3 regions of the Chryseobacterium sp. JV558 genome follow, and region 2 is predicted to be linked to each of the others. Evidence: riboswitches for the same ligand, from Rfam matches in the RefSeq annotation. Region 2 holds a riboswitch; each other region holds the start of a gene.
What was found. Region 2 has a riboswitch for S-adenosylmethionine ahead of GFU89_RS17725 (TonB-dependent receptor plug domain-containing protein). Riboswitches for the same ligand answer to the same signal wherever they lie in the genome.
Positions count from the first base shown of each region.

Region 1 (6,080 bases), on a different contig from region 2:
TTCAAATGCTACGATATTTCCTCCAAGCTTCATCTGCTTTTTGGCTACTTCATAACTCGGATGGGATTTAAGGAATGGATATTTTACTAAGTCTACGTTCGGATGGTTTTCTAAAAATTCGGCTACCTTCAATGCATTCTCACAATGCTTTTCTACACGAATTGCTAATGTTTCAAGGCTTTTTGATAATACCCATGCATTAAAAGGAGACAATGCAGGACCTGTATTTCTTGCGAAAAGATAAATTTCTCTGATCAGGTCTTCTTTTCCTACTGCTATTCCCCCTAAAACTCTTCCCTGTCCGTCAATCAATTTCGTTGCTGAGTGTACAACAATATCTGCACCATATTTGATGGGCTGCTGAAGATAAGGTGTTGCAAAACAATTATCTACAATGAAAATAAGATTATGTTTTTTTGCAATCTGTCCGAAAAACTCCAGATCCAGAATTTCAATAGCCGGATTGGTAGGCGTTTCAAGATATAAGATCTTTGTATTGGGCTTAATGTATTGTTCTACATTTTCTGCATCTCCCGCTTTAAAATAAGAGGTTTCAATATTCCATTTCGGGAAGTATTTGGTAAATAGTGTATGTGTGGATCCGAAAACTGACTGGCAGCTTACGATATGATCTCCGGCATTCAACAAAGCTGCAAATGTAGAATAGATGGCTGCCATCCCTGTTGCAAAAGCATATCCGGCTTCTGCACCTTCCATCTTTGCAATTTTGTCAGTAAACTCTGTCACATTGGGATTAGAGAAACGGCTATATAAATTTTTAGGTTTTTCTTCTGCAAAACTAGCTCTCATATCTTCTGCATCCTGAAATATAAAGCTGGAGGTAAGATACAATGGGGTGGAATGCTCGTCAAACTGACTTCTTTCAGTCTGGGTTCTTATTGCTGATGTTTCAAAATTTTCCATATAGTTTTAATTGGTCAATTTCACAGTGTAACCATCAGATTCTTCGCTATGCTCAGAATGACAATTGTCGTTAGGGTTACACTGCCAAATTGGTAGATTGTTACATTAAATATTATTTAGTTTCACTTACTCTTAAAATATCTCCGAATACACCTCTGGCTGTTACCTGTGCGCCTGCTCCGGCTCCCATGATAACGATAGGATTTTCACCATAGCTTTCTGTGTAAATCTCAAAGATTGAATCTGAACCTTTTAATTGTCCTAATGCTGAAGTTGCCGGAACTGAAATCAATTTCACATCCAATTCTCCTTTGTCCTGCTGTAGGTCACCGTGCAGATCACCCACATATCTCAATACATGCCCAGGTTCCTGATTTTCTTTAATTTTCTGATATTCTTCGTTAAGCTCCTCAAGTCTTGAAAGGAATTCTGATTTTGAAACCTCAAGTAAGCTTTCAGGAACCAGATTTTGAATCTTGATATCTCCGAATTCGTTGATTAGGTCTAATTCTCTGGCCAAAATCAATAATTTTCTTGCAACATCATTTCCGGATAGGTCTTCTCTTGGATCTGGTTCTGTATATCCTTTCTCCAAAGCTTCGTTGATGATGGTTGAAAATTTATCGTCCCTCAAAGAAAAATTGTTGAACACATAGCTTAATGTTCCAGAGAATACTCCTTTAATTCTTGTAATATTTTCTCCTGAAAGGTGTAATAATTTGATGGTATCAATTAATGGCAAACCCGCTCCTACATTGGTTTCGTACAGATAACGTCTGTTGTTTTTGCTCAACGTATATCTTAGTTTTCTGTACTCTTCAATTGGAAGGGTATTAAAAATCTTGTTTGAAGAAACCAGATCGAATCCGTTTTCTGCCAAAGCATGGTAATTCTTCACAAAATCCTTACTTGCCGTGTTATCCACAACGATAAGGTTTTCCAACTGGTTTTCGTTAGAGAAATTAATAAGTTCCTGAACACTTGAAGGATGCTCTGCTGTCAAAACCTCATCACTCCAATTCGCATCAAATCCTTTTTTGTTGAAGGCTATTTTCTTTGAATTGGCTACTGCTACGACTTTAAGGTCTATTTTTTTACGTCTTTTAATCTCTTCAGAAGATTCCAGTACCTGTTGTATCAAGGTCTTTCCTACATTTCCGTGTCCGATGATCGCCAGATGAACGGTCTTTGGCTTCTTGAAAATTTCAGATTCTATAATATTTTTTGTTTTTTCATCCTGCGAAGAAGTTACTACGATGTTTACTCTGTTTTCTCCTGCTACCTGATTCAGCAATAATGGGAAAACATTATTTCTAGCCAGTTCAGCAAAAACTTTATTGAAATCTTCTGCTACAAAACCAATCACAGAAACATTATTGATACTGTAGATCTGGGAAACTTTTCCAGATTTTCTTTCTGCTTCAAATTCATCGATAAGACAAGCGACTGCTTTTTCAGCATCATTTTCCTGAACCAGAATAGAAATTCCGTTTTCTATCGCCTGTTGAGAGATTACCCCCACACTGATACGCGCTAAAGTAAGCGCTTTAAAAATTCGTCCGTCAATCCCGATTTCTCCCAGGAAATCTTCTCCTTCAAATTTGACGATTGATCTGTTCTTCAAAAATTTTATTTCGTTAGCATTTTTCATTACTTCTGTAAAATATTTTTAATGATATTATTTAATTGTTGATATTCCATTAGGAAGGCATCATGCCCGTGTATAGATTGGATCTCGTGATAAGAAACATTCTTATTTTTCTCTTTTAAGTTTTCAAAACACATTCGGATTTCAGAAGCTGGAAAGAATAAGTCTGTATCTACGGAGATCATGTGCATTCGTGCTTCTATTTTCTCCAGTGCTGACTCATCAGCATTAATTTTCATCAGGAGATGATTCATCAGTTTGTATGCTTTTAAACTAAACCTTTCGTTTAATGCATTACCATGATAAACTAACCAGTCTTCTGATTCCAGGCGTTGTTTGTCCTGATTATATTGGTTTTGAAATCTATCGTTGAGTGATTGTGGAGTTCTATAACACAGCATCGCATGAATTCTCGCTTTCTGTAATGGTTCATCTTTATCATTCAATAAAAATTTTTGAACCAGACACTGAGCATGAAGCCAGTCGCGTGTTCTGTAATCACAGGCTATGGGGATAAATATTTCTGCAAGATCCGGCTGCTTGGCAAGCATTTCCCATGCAATTCCCCCTCCAAGAGAGCCTCCAATAATGGCATATATATTTTTGATATGTAAAGCTTCAAGTCCCTTCAGAAATATCATTGCGATATCTGAAGGCGTGAAGTCGTCATAATCTTCAATTAAAAAATCGTCATAACCGTTTCCGGGTATATTGAAACACAGAACTGTATATTGATCGGTATCAACAATCTGATTTTCTCCCACCAATTGTTTCCACCAGCCTTTTTCTCCGGATACCTCTGAGTTTCCGGTAAGTGCATGATTGATTAAAATGATGGGTGCTGTAAACAGATCCTTCCCAAAAAGCTGATAGCTTAACGGGATATTGTATTCCTTGTGGGAATTGGTTTGATACGAAAGATTAATATAGTTTAGTTCTGTTTTCAATTCTATTATATTTTTATACAAATACAATTGAAAATGCCACAGGAAATGGCTGAAAAGAACTTCAGTAAGTTATCTGTCCAAAATACTTTGGTAGAACGTAGCACCTTCTTTGCTTGCGCAAAGGGTTGCTAAGGTTTCATAGGGTCTAATCCCTCAACCTTTCTTGATAACATTTTCAATATTTAAATGAACGAATGGTGCAAAGGTAGTGCTTTTCTTTTAATTTCAAAAAAAAATTATTTTAATATTTAAAAAAGCCATTAAATACAAGTGTTTCAAGGCCATATTAATAATTATTCAGATGAAAAAAATTGGAATTATTTTTCAAAAAAACTAACTTCGTATGGAAAAATGATGAGATATGACCGCTGAAAAAGAAAGATTACAAGATACCAAATGGAAAAACTGGGGCCCTTATGTAAGCAACCGGCAGTGGGGAAATGTACGTGAAGATTACAGTACAAACGGGAATGCCTGGGATTTTACCAATCATAATAACGCTGAAAGTTATACTTACCGCTGGGGCGAAGAAGGCATCGCTGGAATTTCTGATGTAAAACAGTTATTCTGCTTTGCTTTTTCATTTTGGAACAGGAAAGATAAAATGGTAAAAGAACGGTTCTTTGGATTGAGCAACCCTCAGGGAAATCATGGTGAAGACATTAAAGAAATCTTTTATTATCTGGATAATACACCTACTCACAGCTATATGAAAATGGTGTATAAATATCCGATCAACGAGTTTCCTTATGATGAACTTCTTGCTGAAAATGGAAGACGCAGTAAAAAGGAACCGGAATATGAGATTTTCGATACCGGAATTTTTGACAATGATGAATATTTTGATATTTTCATTGAATACTGTAAAGCTGATCACAACGATATTCTGGCCAGAGTAACGGTCTGCAACCGAAGTCAGCATGATGCACCCATTATAGTAGCGCCTACTGCCTGGTTCAGAAACAACTGGAAATGGGGTTACAATACCTATAAGGGAGAAATGCATGCTTCTCATGACGGAAGTATCAACATTGGGCATGACAGCATTTCGATCAAAAAATTCTATTCCCGAAATTCAAAAGCACAAAGTGTATTTTGTGACAATGAAACCAACACATCCCGACTTTACGGAACTCCTAAAACGGAGAGCACGTATTTCAAAGATGGTATTAATCATTTTATTATTGATCAGAGAGATACTGTAAATCCTGAAAAAAAGGGAACAAAAGCTTCTTTTCTGATTGATGAAGTTGTAGGAGCGGGAGAATCTAAAGTTTTTGAATTCAGATTATGTCCTGATGAGACGGATGAACCTTTTGAAAATTTTGATACTATTTTCAGTACACGACAAGCGGAAGCGGAAGAGTTTTATAACGATATTCAGAATGATACGGTAAATGAAGATGAGAGAAATGTTCAGCGACAGGCTTTTGCGGGACTTCTCTGGAATAAACAATTTTACCACTACAATATCGGAAAATGGCTGAAAGGTGATCCCAATTTTGAAGCTCCGAGAAATTTCAATGAGTATGTAAGAAATACGGAATGGAATCATCTTCACAATAAGGATATTATTTCTATGCCTGATAAATGGGAGTATCCATGGTATGCTACCTGGGATCTGGCATTTCACTGTGTCCCTTTTTCTATTATCGATGCAGAGTTTGCCAAAGGACAGCTTTTATTGCTTACGAAAGAATGGTATATGCATCCCAACGGGCAACTTCCTGCCTATGAATGGAATATGAGTGATGTGAATCCGCCTGTACATGCATGGTCTTGCTTCCGTGTTTTTAAAATTGATGAAAAAAATAATGGAAAACCGGATTTATTATTTTTAGAAAAAGTATTTCAAAAGCTGCTGCTGAATTTTACATGGTGGGTGAACAGAAAGGATAAAAACGGTAAAAATATTTTCGGAGGAGGCTTCCTGGGTCTCGATAACATCGGAGCTTTTGACCGGAATATGGTTTTAAAGGACGGTCAGCATCTTGAACAGGCAGATGGAACAAGCTGGATGGCCATGTATGCGTTGAATATGATGCGTATCGCCATGGAACTTGCCCAATATTATCAGGTGTATGAAGATATGGCGATCAAATTTTTTGAACATTATCTTTATATCGCCGAGGCTATGGAAAACCTGGGTGAGGGAACGAAAGGATTATGGAACGAGGAAGACGGTTTCTTCTATGATGTATTGCAGCTTGGAAACGGAGATAGTGTTTCTTTAAGATTAAGAAGCATTGTAGGTTTGATTCCTATGTTTGCTGTGGAGATCGTAGACCATCGTTTACTGGAAAAGATGCCGAATTTCAGAAGCAGAATGGAATGGATCTTAAAAAATAAGCCGGAACTGACCAAACTTGTCTCTCACTGGGATGAGGAAGGACACGGAAGAAAACACCTTATGAGTATTCTCCGCAAAAACAGACTGACAAAAGTTTTATCCAGAATGCTTGATGAAAATGAGTTTCTAAGTTCTTACGGAATCCGGGCAATGTCTAAAGTATATGAGGAAAATCCCTTTGTATTCTCCGTACATGGTAATGAAAATATGG
Region 1 is NZ_WJHU01000003.1:10,312-16,391, forward strand. It holds gene GFU89_RS10965 (O-succinylhomoserine sulfhydrylase) at 1-924, opposite strand, end outside; gene GFU89_RS10970 (ACT domain-containing protein) at 1,037-2,575, opposite strand; gene GFU89_RS10975 (alpha/beta fold hydrolase) at 2,575-3,519, opposite strand; SAM riboswitch class I at 3,586-3,692, opposite strand; gene GFU89_RS10980 (MGH1-like glycoside hydrolase domain-containing protein) at 3,881-6,080, shown strand, end outside.
Region 1: it holds a riboswitch for S-adenosylmethionine, as region 2 does, so the genes downstream of both, GFU89_RS10975 (alpha/beta fold hydrolase) here and GFU89_RS17725 (TonB-dependent receptor plug domain-containing protein) in region 2, are expected to answer to the same signal.

Region 2 (6,080 bases):
CTTCTTTGTCAACGTAATATCAAGAGAGTTGTTGAATGGTTTCTCTGCTGTAAAATAAAAGTACCCTGCCTTTGGAGTCAGATAGCTGTAATTGGCTGTCATTTTGATGTCTTTAGGCAAAAGAATCTGAGTCATGATATTGAAAATCCAGAAACCTTTATTGTCCAGATTATCGATTTGATGTTTCTGATAACCGGCATATAAATACATGAAGTTTATTTTATCAGGATTGAAATCAAACTTCATAATCTCACTCAAAGGTTTGCTGAAAATCATAAAAGGAACCGGTAGACCCACGTTGAAATTGTGAATTTTCATATTTGAAATATTCACCTGCTCATTATAGAGTTTTCTTCCGTCTTTTCGGATGATCTGTGCTACCTGATTGCTTGCCGAACTTACGCTATACCCAATAAATGCATAATCAAAAGCCGATACTTTTATTTCATAATTGTCAAAAATAGTAGGCTGTAGATTCGGGTTACCATTTACTTCCGTACTTGGTCCGGAGAACGTTACGTTATTCGGGTTTAGGGCAGAAATACTTGGTAAACTGATTTTTTTGTTATAATTCGCAGCAATATAAACCTGGTTCATCATGTTATACTGCACACTTGCGTTCGGGAAAAGCTTAAATTTATTGAAAGGAATCAAATTAGCTTCCACCAGCTTTGCATCTTTATCAAAATATCTTGTTACCCCGGAAATATCATAGTTTTCAGCACGGGAACCCAATGTGAAATCAAACTTTTTCAGTTTAGCCTGAAATTCTAAATAGGTAGAAGCTGTTTGTCTTTGATATTCAAGATTGGTTAATCCAAAGCTTTCCGTATCATAATCCTGTCTTTCATACAATCCTCCGAAGCTTACCTTTCCACCATCAAGAAGTTTGATAGGCTGGGCATAATCTACTTTGAAGTTAGCAATATTCATTACAGATTCGTTATTCAGAATATCTTTTAAGCCACTCATTGCACTGTTAATTGGCGGATTTGGAGCCGCTGCAAATGTGCCATTTTGAAAGAAGTTGTCCTGAGAAAATTTACTATTCGATCTCGTGTAACCCAACTGGAAATCCAGCTTTTGAGATTTGTCAGCAAAACGTTTCTGATAGGTTACCACTGCTTCCTGTCTCAAACTATTGGTATGAGCTACATCCGAAGAAGTATAAAAAGCTTCTCTTAAATCCTTTGGATTATTCTGAAAAGGTAAATCCCCATGCCCGTCACTTAAAGTATAATTGTCGTTATTGTTGTGATAAATATCGTAGTTTAATAATAATCTGTCCTGACCCAAATCAAACGTCAATCCTGATTTTGCAAAATATCCACGCCCATATCGGTCAGTATGACTTTTCAAAAGTTCATCCTGCTGGCCATTAAGCATACTCTCACGGTAATTTTGACCTACATTCAACTGCCATCCGAAATATTTATTTCTTGCATTTAAATTAACAGAATTGGTCGTTCTGCTTCTGTATTTATCATAATTCGTGAAAGAGTAATTTCCTGAATAAGTAGCTGTTAAATATTTATTGGCATTTTTATTGGTGATAATATTCATGATCGCACCTCCGGAAGTGGCAGGAAATTCTGCACCGGGCTGCGTAATCACTTCAATTCTTTCTACAGAATTGGCTGGCATTCCTTCAAGGAAAGAATTCAATTCATTGGAAGTGATATTCAAAGGTCTTCCGTTAAGATATACTTCCAGCATTTTCCCCTGATACATCATCCCTGCGATGTCGGTAGATACAAGTCCCGGAAGTTTTTTGATCCCTTCCAGAACGTTTCCGTTATTCAGCTGAGGCTGCTCAGAAAAGTCAAAAATAGTACGGTCTGCCTTTTGTTCAACGGCTTTTTTAGTTTTGGTGATAACTACCCCTTCAATTTGTTTCTCCTGAGGTTTATTACCTTTCTCCTGTGAGAAAACAAAAACAGAGCCTAGTAAGGATAAAGCGAAAATCGTTTTTTTCATAATGTTTTTACTGATATCCGGTTAGACGCTGAAAAAGATAATTTGTTACGTTAAAATTGTGAAAATCGAAAAATTAAGCTAAAATTTTTTTTATTTCCGAAATAATTATATCTTTGCCGGGTAATTATCAAGAATCTCTAGATGGGATAGCAACCTGCAAAAACAAGCAAGGTGCTGCAATCGATAAGCCGGATCTTCCGGAAAAAATGTTTATCATTTCTATCATTCTCCCATCTTGAATTTTTGTTTTAAAGTTAAAACCAAATGTTTAAAGACAAGGGAAATCACATTCCATCAGTAATTTTTTATTCTTCGGATCATGAAGTGAATCTTCATTATTCCAATATGTTTTCATGCCATTTCTATATGCGCATGTGTTGTTGTTGCTAGCACTTTCTATTTCTAAAAAATAATACAAACATTCCGATCATCAATGGTAACCTTAAAATTAAGGCTACAGGATTTGTATTGCTCAAAAAACAATTTTTAACAACAAAAGTAAACAACCAACAACATGCATAATTTCAAAACAAAAATATTTATTCCTTCTTTTGCGCTTATTTCTACATTTTATTACGCACAGACGGATACTTTACAATCGAAAAAAATAGAAGATGTGGTGATCCTGGGGTCAAGGGGTTCCGGAAGATCATTAACGGATACACCCGTTCCGGTAGATATCATTAACATATCAAAAATTTTAAAACAAAGCCCGACGAACAATATCAGCCAGGCTTTAAATTATATTGTACCCTCATTTTCATCCACATCACATACCGTCAATGACGGAACTGATTTTGTAGATCCCGCTCTTTTAAGAGGATTGGGACCGGATCAGGTTTTGGTTTTGCTCAATGGGAAGAGAAGATATCAGTCTTCATTGATTAATGTTACCCTTACGCCGGGAAGAGGCTCTGTGGGAACTGACCTTAACGCTATTCCGGCCTTTGCTTTGGATAAAATAGAGGTTTTAAGAGACGGAGCTTCCGCCCAATATGGCTCGGATGCCATTGCAGGAGTTGTCAACCTTGGACTGAAGAAAAGATTAGGACTTTCCGGACAGGTGTTTCTGGGAGGATATGCTTCTCCTGTTGCCAATAATTTCTCCGGAGGAGTGGACGGACAGACTATTTCTGTAGATCTTAATTATGGAGCGAAAATAGGAAAAACCGGATTTATTAACATTACGGGTTCTGCTCAGTACCGCGATCCTTATTCAAGAGCGGGAGTAAGGGAAGGGGATATTTTCAATGCTTATAATGCTATTAATTACAGAGCATCACAGGATGGAGTGAATATTGACGGCTTGTATAAAAACATTACCAACACTTCCAACACCCAGCAGATTATTAATACTGTTAAGCAATATGCAGCCAAGGTAAACTATTTTGCCCCTGATTTTCAAAATCAGATTTCGGGAGCCAGCAGTATTTCCGATCTTCAAAAAATATTGGGTAAAGATTTTACATCCCAGGAACTTAATTACAGAGGATTAGAGAGAAAAGACTTCAGTCTGAGAGCAGGGCAGTCTAAACTACAGTCTGGGCAGCTCTTTTTCAACTCTGAAATTCCTGTGAATGATGATTGGAAAGTATACTCTTTTGGTGGTTATAGTTATCGTCTTGGAAATGCCGGGGGATTTTACCGTCTTCCGAATACGGAAAGAAACATTAATGCAGTTACTCCCAACGGATACCTTCCTCAGATTGAAGCAGCTGTAAACGATTATTCTCTTGCTGCCGGAATTAAAGGAAAATGGAATGGCTGGAATGTGGATTTCAGTAATACATTCGGGAAAAATACCTTTGGTTTTGGAGTGGTAAATACTTTTAATGCATCACTCACAGACGGATCTCCAAGAACCTTTGATGCGGGAGGATCTGAGTTTTCACAAAATACTGTCAACCTGGATTTCTCTAAAAAATATGATGTGCTGAAAGGATTGAACCTCGCTTTCGGAGGAGAATATCGACACGAGAATTATAAAGTAAATGCTGGAAAAGAAAATTCTTATGCTTCTTACGACATTTATGGACGTATAGTAACAGCAAAAACTCCTGAAAATGAAAAAGTAACTGATTTCTTTGGGAAAATAAGACCAGCAGGAGCACAGGTTTTTCCAGGTTTCAGTCCGGAAAATGCAGTATCAGGAAATAGAAACAGTATCGCGGCTTATGCCGATGCAGAGCTGGAGGTTACTGACGGATGGCTGTTGGAAGGAGCTTTGCGATATGAGAACTATTCAGACTTCGGGTCTACATTCAATTATAAGGTGGCTACTAATGTAAAACTGGCTCCCAATCTGAACTGGAGAGGTGCTGTTTCCACAGGATTTAGAGCGCCTTCATTGGCTCAGATCTACTATAGTTCCACTTCTACATTAATTCAGCAGGGGAAAACAACACAGGTAGGTACTTTCAGGAATAATTCTGAGGCAGCACAGGCATTAGGGATTCCAAAATTAAAACAGGAGACTTCACAATCTTACAGCACAGGAATTACCTGGAAGATTCCGACATTAAGACTGACTTTTACGGCAGATGCTTATCTAATAAAGATTAAAGACAGGGTAGTGCTTACAGATCTTTTCTATCGTCCTGATGGTAGTTTTACTCCAGGTTCCGATCAGGCTGTTCTGCAAAGTGCTTTTGATCTTGCAAGAGCAAGTGCTGCCAACTTCTTTGCCAATGCGGTAGATTCTCAGACAAAAGGTTTGGATATTACCATTTCTCAGAATTCAAATATTTCATCGGGGATTTCTTTGGAAAATAATTTGGGAATCAATTTTAATCAGACCAAAAGAATCGGAGATATTCATGCGTCGCCTAAATTGATAAGTCAGATTGATAATTATTTCTCAGAACCTAATAGAGTGTATTTTGAAGAAGCTGTACCGCGCGTAAAAGCTACTTTGTCTAATACTTTAAGAGTTTCCGGATTTACTTTCCTATTACGTAATTCTTTCTTTGGTAAAGTGACTGATGCAGATGTTTTAGATGCTAATTTTGACGGAGTAACAGGAAGTACAGAGCATTTTGTTCTTAATAACCGCTTCGTGACAGATTTATCTGTAGGATATGATTTTAACAAGAATATTTCAGCAACGATCGGAAGCAATAACATACTGAATATATTACCGTCCAAAAGTCCGAATATAAGTTCATTAACGGCTGATAACCAGTTTGTATATTCCAGACAGGTTTCTCAGTACGGTATTGGCGGAAGGTTTTTATTTGCAAGAGTTGAATTCAGATTCTAACAAGTAAAGCTTAGAAAATTTAATAAAAAAACAGAGATGTCTTCTCTGTTTTTTTATATTCTGTTAGCAATAAAAAATAATTTTTTTGGTATAGTTATTTTTATAACTTTCTTTATTTCAATGAAGAAAATTCAATAAAATCGTATTCTGCTGAAGAAGTAAAAAGTTGTCGTAATACCGCCGCATGGCCATTTCCTGCAATCACAAGAATTCTATCTTCGCTGTTGTGTGGTATGTTTTGAATATTGCGGAACATTCTCAGATTTCTGCTGTACCAATAAAGGGCAAGCATATCGGCACCATCATGTTCTCTTAGTTTAAAATCTCCGCTAAGATAGGCACCATATCCGTATTGATGACTTTCTTTTGAATTCATATAAATAAAAGTGTCTAAGAGCGATTTGAAATTCTTAGGTTCAGAACTCTTGAAGAAATTATTAAACTGTTGGGAAAGCGCATCATCACTTCTAAAATCATAATCTTTGCTGAGGTTGTTAAAAAACGTAGAATCTTTTTTCCCAAACTGCTTCTGAAGATCATCCCAAATAGATTCCGCATCAATGCTGAACAGTTCTTTGATTTTAAGTTCATTGGCGATCCTCATAGCAAGCTGATACCGCTCATCTCTTTTGTCCCGGAGTTTGCCTTCGCTGTATTCTTTAAGTTTTTGATTGGCATTCCAGTTTGGCCATGCTTCAATTGCAATTTTAGTGGGCTTAAATTTTTTGATATAATCTACCAGTTCGGTAACTTCTTTTGCCGTTTTTGGTGAAAGTACATCTACCTGATCTTCCTTGCTGGTTGTAAGAGCATCAAGGTTAGGATAATCAAAATGGAAGGAACC
Region 2 is NZ_WJHU01000005.1:102,501-108,580, reverse strand. It holds gene GFU89_RS17730 (outer membrane beta-barrel family protein) at 1-1,977, opposite strand, end outside; SAM-I-IV-variant riboswitch at 2,097-2,194, shown strand; gene GFU89_RS17725 (TonB-dependent receptor plug domain-containing protein) at 2,492-5,236, shown strand; gene GFU89_RS17720 (DUF5694 domain-containing protein) at 5,349-6,080, opposite strand, start outside.

Region 3 (6,080 bases), on a different contig from region 2:
CTCAGGATCCATTCCCTTATGTTTATAGAAGGTCAGAAGGTTTTCTGCCTGGATATAAATTCTGAACTTCTTCAATCCTATTTTCTCAAAATAATCTTCTGGAAGCGTATATCCTAAGCTTACATTTTTAAGCCTTGCATACGTTCCGGAGTAAAGAAATCTTGAAGAGGTAGATGTCCAGTTATTCGTTGTTGTACTCAGTCCCGGAACATCAGTATTAGGATTATCCGGAGTCCATCTGTTAAGCATTTCTGCGCTCCATGCCCGTCCGCCGGCACTTCCGTTGTGCATGATAGAAGTATAATCGGTATCCAGAATTTTTCCACCAATTTTGAATGTCAGTAATCCTGAAAAATCAAAATTCTTATACGTAATGCTTGTACTGATTCCTCCGGTCAATTTTGGCAACGCAGAACCTTGCAATAGTTTTGTTGCTTTTGAATATTCTGAAGTAGTTCCTTCTACTGAATTTCCGCTGGCATCTATAGAAACCGTTTTCCACAATGGTTTTCCATTGCTCGGATCTACACCAACCCATTCCGGAATGAAGAAATCATATACAGAACCTCCTACCGTCAATAACTTACTTCCTACCACAAGAGAACCACCAGGCAACTTGGTCACTTTATTGTTTAAAGTACTCAGGTTTACATCTACATTCCACTGGAAATTATCATTCTTAATTGGTGTTGTGAATAATGAAAATTCAAATCCTGTATTCTGAATCGTTCCGATATTCGCCGGATAATCACTGATTCCCAAAGACGGCGCAACCGGCATATTAAACAAAAGATCCTGGCTTTTTCTTTTAAAGTATTCAATATTTCCTTTAACTCTGTTATTCAGAATAGCAAATTCCAATCCTACATTTAAGTTAAGGTTGGTTTCCCACTTTACATTATTGGTAGACGTTTTTTCAAGTGTAGTTCCCGGCTCTCCACCAAGACTGATAAACCTGTACAACTCCTGATAAGCATAATAAAGCGGCTGTCCGTTAGGTCTAAGTAATTTATCATTTCCTTGTCCTCCGTAGCTGGCACGCAATGTCAATTGATTAAAGACATTCAGGCTTTTTACAAATTCTTCATTGGATATTTTCCATGAACCTCCAACTGACCAGAATCTCCCCCATCTGTTATCCTTCGCAAATCTTGAAGAACTGTCTGCTCTTCCTGATGCAGATAAAAAGTAAGTATTGTTATAATCATACTCTACTTTTCCAAGGAAACTCAATAAGCTTAATGTATTACTGTTCCCACTGAAACTTCCCAATAAAGAAGCAGCATCCGGCTCATAGTAATAAGGCAGAGAAAACTGACTTCTTGTTCCTGAAATAGTTTGATAATCATATTTATAGAATTCATGTCCTGCTAAAGCATTTACGTGGTGCTTTCCAAATTTCTTATCGTATGTCAGAATATTGCTAGTTGTATAAGAAAGTGTTCTGGTATTGGTTTTCGTTACCGAACCTCCAATCTCAGCGCCTTGTCCCAGCAATGGGTTTGAGTAATAATGACCGTTATAATTCACCAAATCAACAGAAAAACTCGTCTTGAATTTCAACTCTGGTAAGAAAGTGAATTCCATGAATCCTTTTCCGGAGAAGTTATCTTCTTTATTTTCGTTTTTGTCTAATGGCAGTGTTGCAGCGGCATTCTGATTCTGAAGTGCGTTGGTAGGTCTGTATTTTCCAAAATCATATATAGGGTTTCCATCAGCACCCAAAATATAATTTCCATCGGCATTTCTTTCATAATAAGGATAGAATGAAGGAATGAATCTCGCGGCATTGATGATGTTGCTTGCCTTGGAATCCGAAGAGGTCGGAGCCTGCTGAATACTGTTTGTATAGCTTAAGTTCACCCCAACATTCAGCCATTTTTTCACTTCAGAATTGATCTTTAATCTTGTATTATACCTTTTAAATCCTGATTCAATCGCCATCCCTTTATCATCCAGATATCCTAATGAGAAGAAATAATTACTTTTTTCACTTCCTCCGCTGATATCAAGATCTACCTGATTTCTTGAAGCCACTCTCTGCAGAATATCTCTCCAGTCGTCATTCCAAAGTGGTGATGCACCAGGTAATAGCTTTCCATCGGTTCCTACCGGTTTTGGATAGTTCGTTCCGTAAGGATTGATCCCCAGTGTGGAAACAAGATTGTCTGTTGCCATCTGAGCTGCCTGCTGAGAAGACACTTTTCCGGATTGGTATCCATTTCTCAAAGCTTCCCAATATAATTGAAAGTATTGGTCTGTATTTACCTGTTCGTAATCTTTTACCGCTCTTCCTGAGAATCCCTGACTGATATTAAAATTAACCTTTGCTTCACCCTTCTTACCTGATTTCGTGGTAATGATGATAATCCCGTTTGCTCCTCTGGAACCATACAGTGCACTTGCTGTAGCATCTTTCAAAACACTGATGGATTCAATATCACTTGGGCTTATAGAGTTAATATTTCCGTCAAAAGGAATTCCGTCTACTACATAGAGCGGATCACTGGAAGCACTTATTGAACCAACTCCTCTGATTCTGATGGTAGAAACGGCACCAGGCTGTCCTGACGAACTGGTAGTCTGAATACCGGCAACCTGCCCTTCCAGCGCTTTGGTAACATTGGTTACAGGTCTGTTATTGATTTTATCGCTGGAAATTGTAGCAACAGAACCGGTATAGCTGTTTCTTTTAGCCTTACCATAAGCAACTACTACAACTTCATCAATCTCTTTTTCATGAAGGCTATCCTTTTTCGGATTAGAATTCTGTGCTTTCACACTGGTAATTCCCAGAAAAAATGCTGCAACCGGAGGAATCCAAGCTTTAGAAGTGAATAAATTATTACTAATCATAATCAATTTTATTTGTCGTATATTAAAATTTTGCCCTTTGCAGAAAAGTCAGCAAAGGGCATCGATAAATACGATAAACCAAATGCTTATTTTTCCTTTAAAGGCTGAACGTAACACCTTGCCCTTCGGGGTAGGTTGTCAAGATTTCATAGGGTCAGTTCCCTCCATCTTTCTTTATAAGCCGATCGAAATATGGTTGCAAAGCTAAAAACTTTTAGTCTATAAAACAAGTAGACTTATAATTTTTTCATGATAAATTTTCAAAAATTAACATAAGATTTTAATAAAACTCATTACTATAAGGAGTTGCAACCATTATCATTTTAACAGACATGACAAATATCATTGTCAATAATTTAATTGAACCAAAGAAAATTTGTGCGGAAATTTTTGATCATTAATTAAAAAAAGTTTTTAATTTTATAGTATGAAAGTTTTGATTATAAACGGGCCTAACCTCAACCTGTTAGGTACCAGAGAACCGGAAATCTATGGAAATGTCTCTATGGAAAACTATTTGGAAATTTTAAGATCCGAGTTTCAGTCTTATGAATTAAAATATTATCAGTCTAATATTGAAGGCGAGCTTATTAACAGGCTTCAGGAAGACGATTTTGATGCAGTCGTGATCAATCCGGGCGCTTTTACCCATTATTCTTATGCTATTGCCGATTGTTTAAAAAACATTCGGAAACCAAAAGTAGAAGTTCACATCAGCAATATCTACAAAAGAGAAGAATTCAGACAGAAATCTGTGACAGCAGCTAACACTGACGCAGTTTTATCAGGTTTTGGGATGGATGGGTATAGATTGGCTTTATTAAGTTTAAAATAATTCCGGTTAATTTTCCTACAGATAATTATGGATAAATTTATGAAGATAAATGATAAAATTTACTGTAAGGATATTGGAGTATATTCCGGTCAATTAACGAAAAGAAAATCTTATATCATCGAAGAAATAAACGATGAGAATATAAGGATTCAAAATAACGAAGAAAAACTGAGATGGTATTCGAAATTTCATTTTAGTTTAAACAATGAACCGGAAATAATTTCTATTAAAATAGATGATAAAATAGGAAATATTGAATCTGATGCTATAGAAGTAACGATTATGTTTTCTAATAAAGTAAAATATTGGATGACCTTCACAACTCCAAAGTATTTAGATAAAATATTGGACGAAGCGTCTTACTTTTCTTCAAAACATTTTATGATCATAAAACATCTAACTGAAGAATCAATCAAATCAACAGTCCTAAAACTGGATGAACAGAATGAGTTGATTGAAAACTGTCAAAAATATTAATAAAAAAGCCTCATCAGTGATGAGGCTTTTCTTTTCTGTATATTTTGATAACTATTAGATAGTTTGTTCCTGTAATTGAGGTCCTGAAGCAACTAATTTCTTACCTTCTTCAGTATCGCAGTACTGCTCAAAATTCTTGATATATCTTGAAGCAAGATCCTTTGCTTTTTCTTCCCATTCTGAAGCACTCTCATACGTATCTCTAGGATCTAAAATACCTGTAGAAACGTTTGGTAATTCAGTAGGGATCTCAAGGTTCATGATTGGAACCTGAGTTTTAGGTGCATTATCGATAGAACCGTCAATGATTGCATCAATAATTGCTCTTGTATCTTTCAGAGAAATTCTCTTTCCTGTACCATTCCAACCCGTGTTTACCAAATAGGCTTTAGCACCGTGCTCTTGCATTTTACCGATCAATGTTTTAGAATACATTGTTGGATGTAATGTAAGGAATGCTTCTCCAAATGCTGGAGAGAAAGATGGCTGAGGTTCTGTAATTCCTCTTTCTGTTCCGGCTAATTTTGATGTATAACCGCAAAGGAAGTGGTATTGAGCCTGATCTTCATTCAAGATAGAAACCGGAGGAAGTACCCCGAATGCATCTGCTGAAAGGTAAACGATCTTCTTCGCATGACCAGCTTTAGATGGTAATACAATTTTGTTGATATGATAGATTGGATAAGAAACTCTTGTATTCTCAGTGATAGATCCGTCTGTATAATCTGCTACTCCATTGTTTACTACAACGTTTTCAAGAAGTGCATCTCTCTTGATGGCAGCGAAGATATCCGGTTCTTTTTCTTCTGATAAATCGATAACTTTAGCGTAACATCCACCTTCATAGTTGAATACTCCATTGTTATCCCAACCATGCTCATCATCACCGATAAGGTATCTTTTCGGATCTGCAGACAAAGTAGTTTTTCCTGTTCCTGAAAGACCAAAGAATAAAGCTACATCACCTTTTTCACCTACGTTAGCAGAACAGTGCATTGAAGCCATCCCTTTTAATGGAAGGTAATAGTTCATCATTGCAAACATCCCTTTTTTCATTTCACCTCCGTACCAGGTACCTCCGATGATCTGTAATTTTTCAGTAAGGTTGAACATGATGAAGTTTTCAGAATTCAATCCCTGAGCTTCCCAGTTAGGGTTTATTGTCTTAGAACCGTTGATTACTGTGAAATCAGGCTCTCCAAAGTTTTCAAGCTCATAGTGAGAAGGACGAATGAACATATTAGTAACAAAATGCGCCTGCCATGCTACTTCTACGATAAATCTTACTTTAAGTCTCGTATCTGCATTCGTTCCGCAGAATGTATCTACTACATAAATCTTTTTAGATTCAGCAAGCTGGTTCAGCACTAGTTCTTTACAAGAACCGAAAATTTCTGCTGATGTAGGTAAATTTACTTTACCATCCCAGAAAATAGTATCTCTTGTAACATCATCCTGAACAATATATCTGTCTTTAGGTGAACGACCTGTGAAAATTCCTGTTTTTACTGATACCGCGCCCGATTCCGTAAGTTCCGCTTTCTCAAACCCCTGATTTTCAGAAGAAACTTCAGCCTGGTATAATTCTTCATAAGAAGGATTGTACACTACTTCATAGTTCCCTTTAATCCCTAATTTCTCTAAATCCTGGATGATTTTAGTGTTTTTCATTTTACTTATATTTTCTATTTCTTTATTGACTTCAACAAAAATAATATTAATTATTTGTTAAAGGTGGTTTAAATATACTGATATAAGTCAGAATGACAAATAAAAAAACAGGATCGTAAGGGTTTGATTATAAATTAATTATATTTTCCCAGTCAAAAATAGTTGTAAAACCTTTCTCCCAAAAATAGTCTTTAAAGCCCCCAAATTTGGCACTCATTACAAAATCTCCCCCCCATGCGCC
Region 3 is NZ_WJHU01000003.1:163,004-169,083, forward strand. It holds gene GFU89_RS11725 (TonB-dependent receptor) at 1-2,856, opposite strand, end outside; SAM riboswitch class I at 2,940-3,039, opposite strand; gene GFU89_RS11730 (type II 3-dehydroquinate dehydratase) at 3,284-3,691, shown strand; gene GFU89_RS11735 (hypothetical protein) at 3,731-4,168, shown strand; gene pckA (phosphoenolpyruvate carboxykinase (ATP)) at 4,223-5,839, opposite strand; gene GFU89_RS11745 (GYDIA family GHMP kinase) at 5,967-6,080, opposite strand, start outside.
Region 3: it holds a riboswitch for S-adenosylmethionine, as region 2 does, so the genes downstream of both, GFU89_RS11725 (TonB-dependent receptor) here and GFU89_RS17725 (TonB-dependent receptor plug domain-containing protein) in region 2, are expected to answer to the same signal.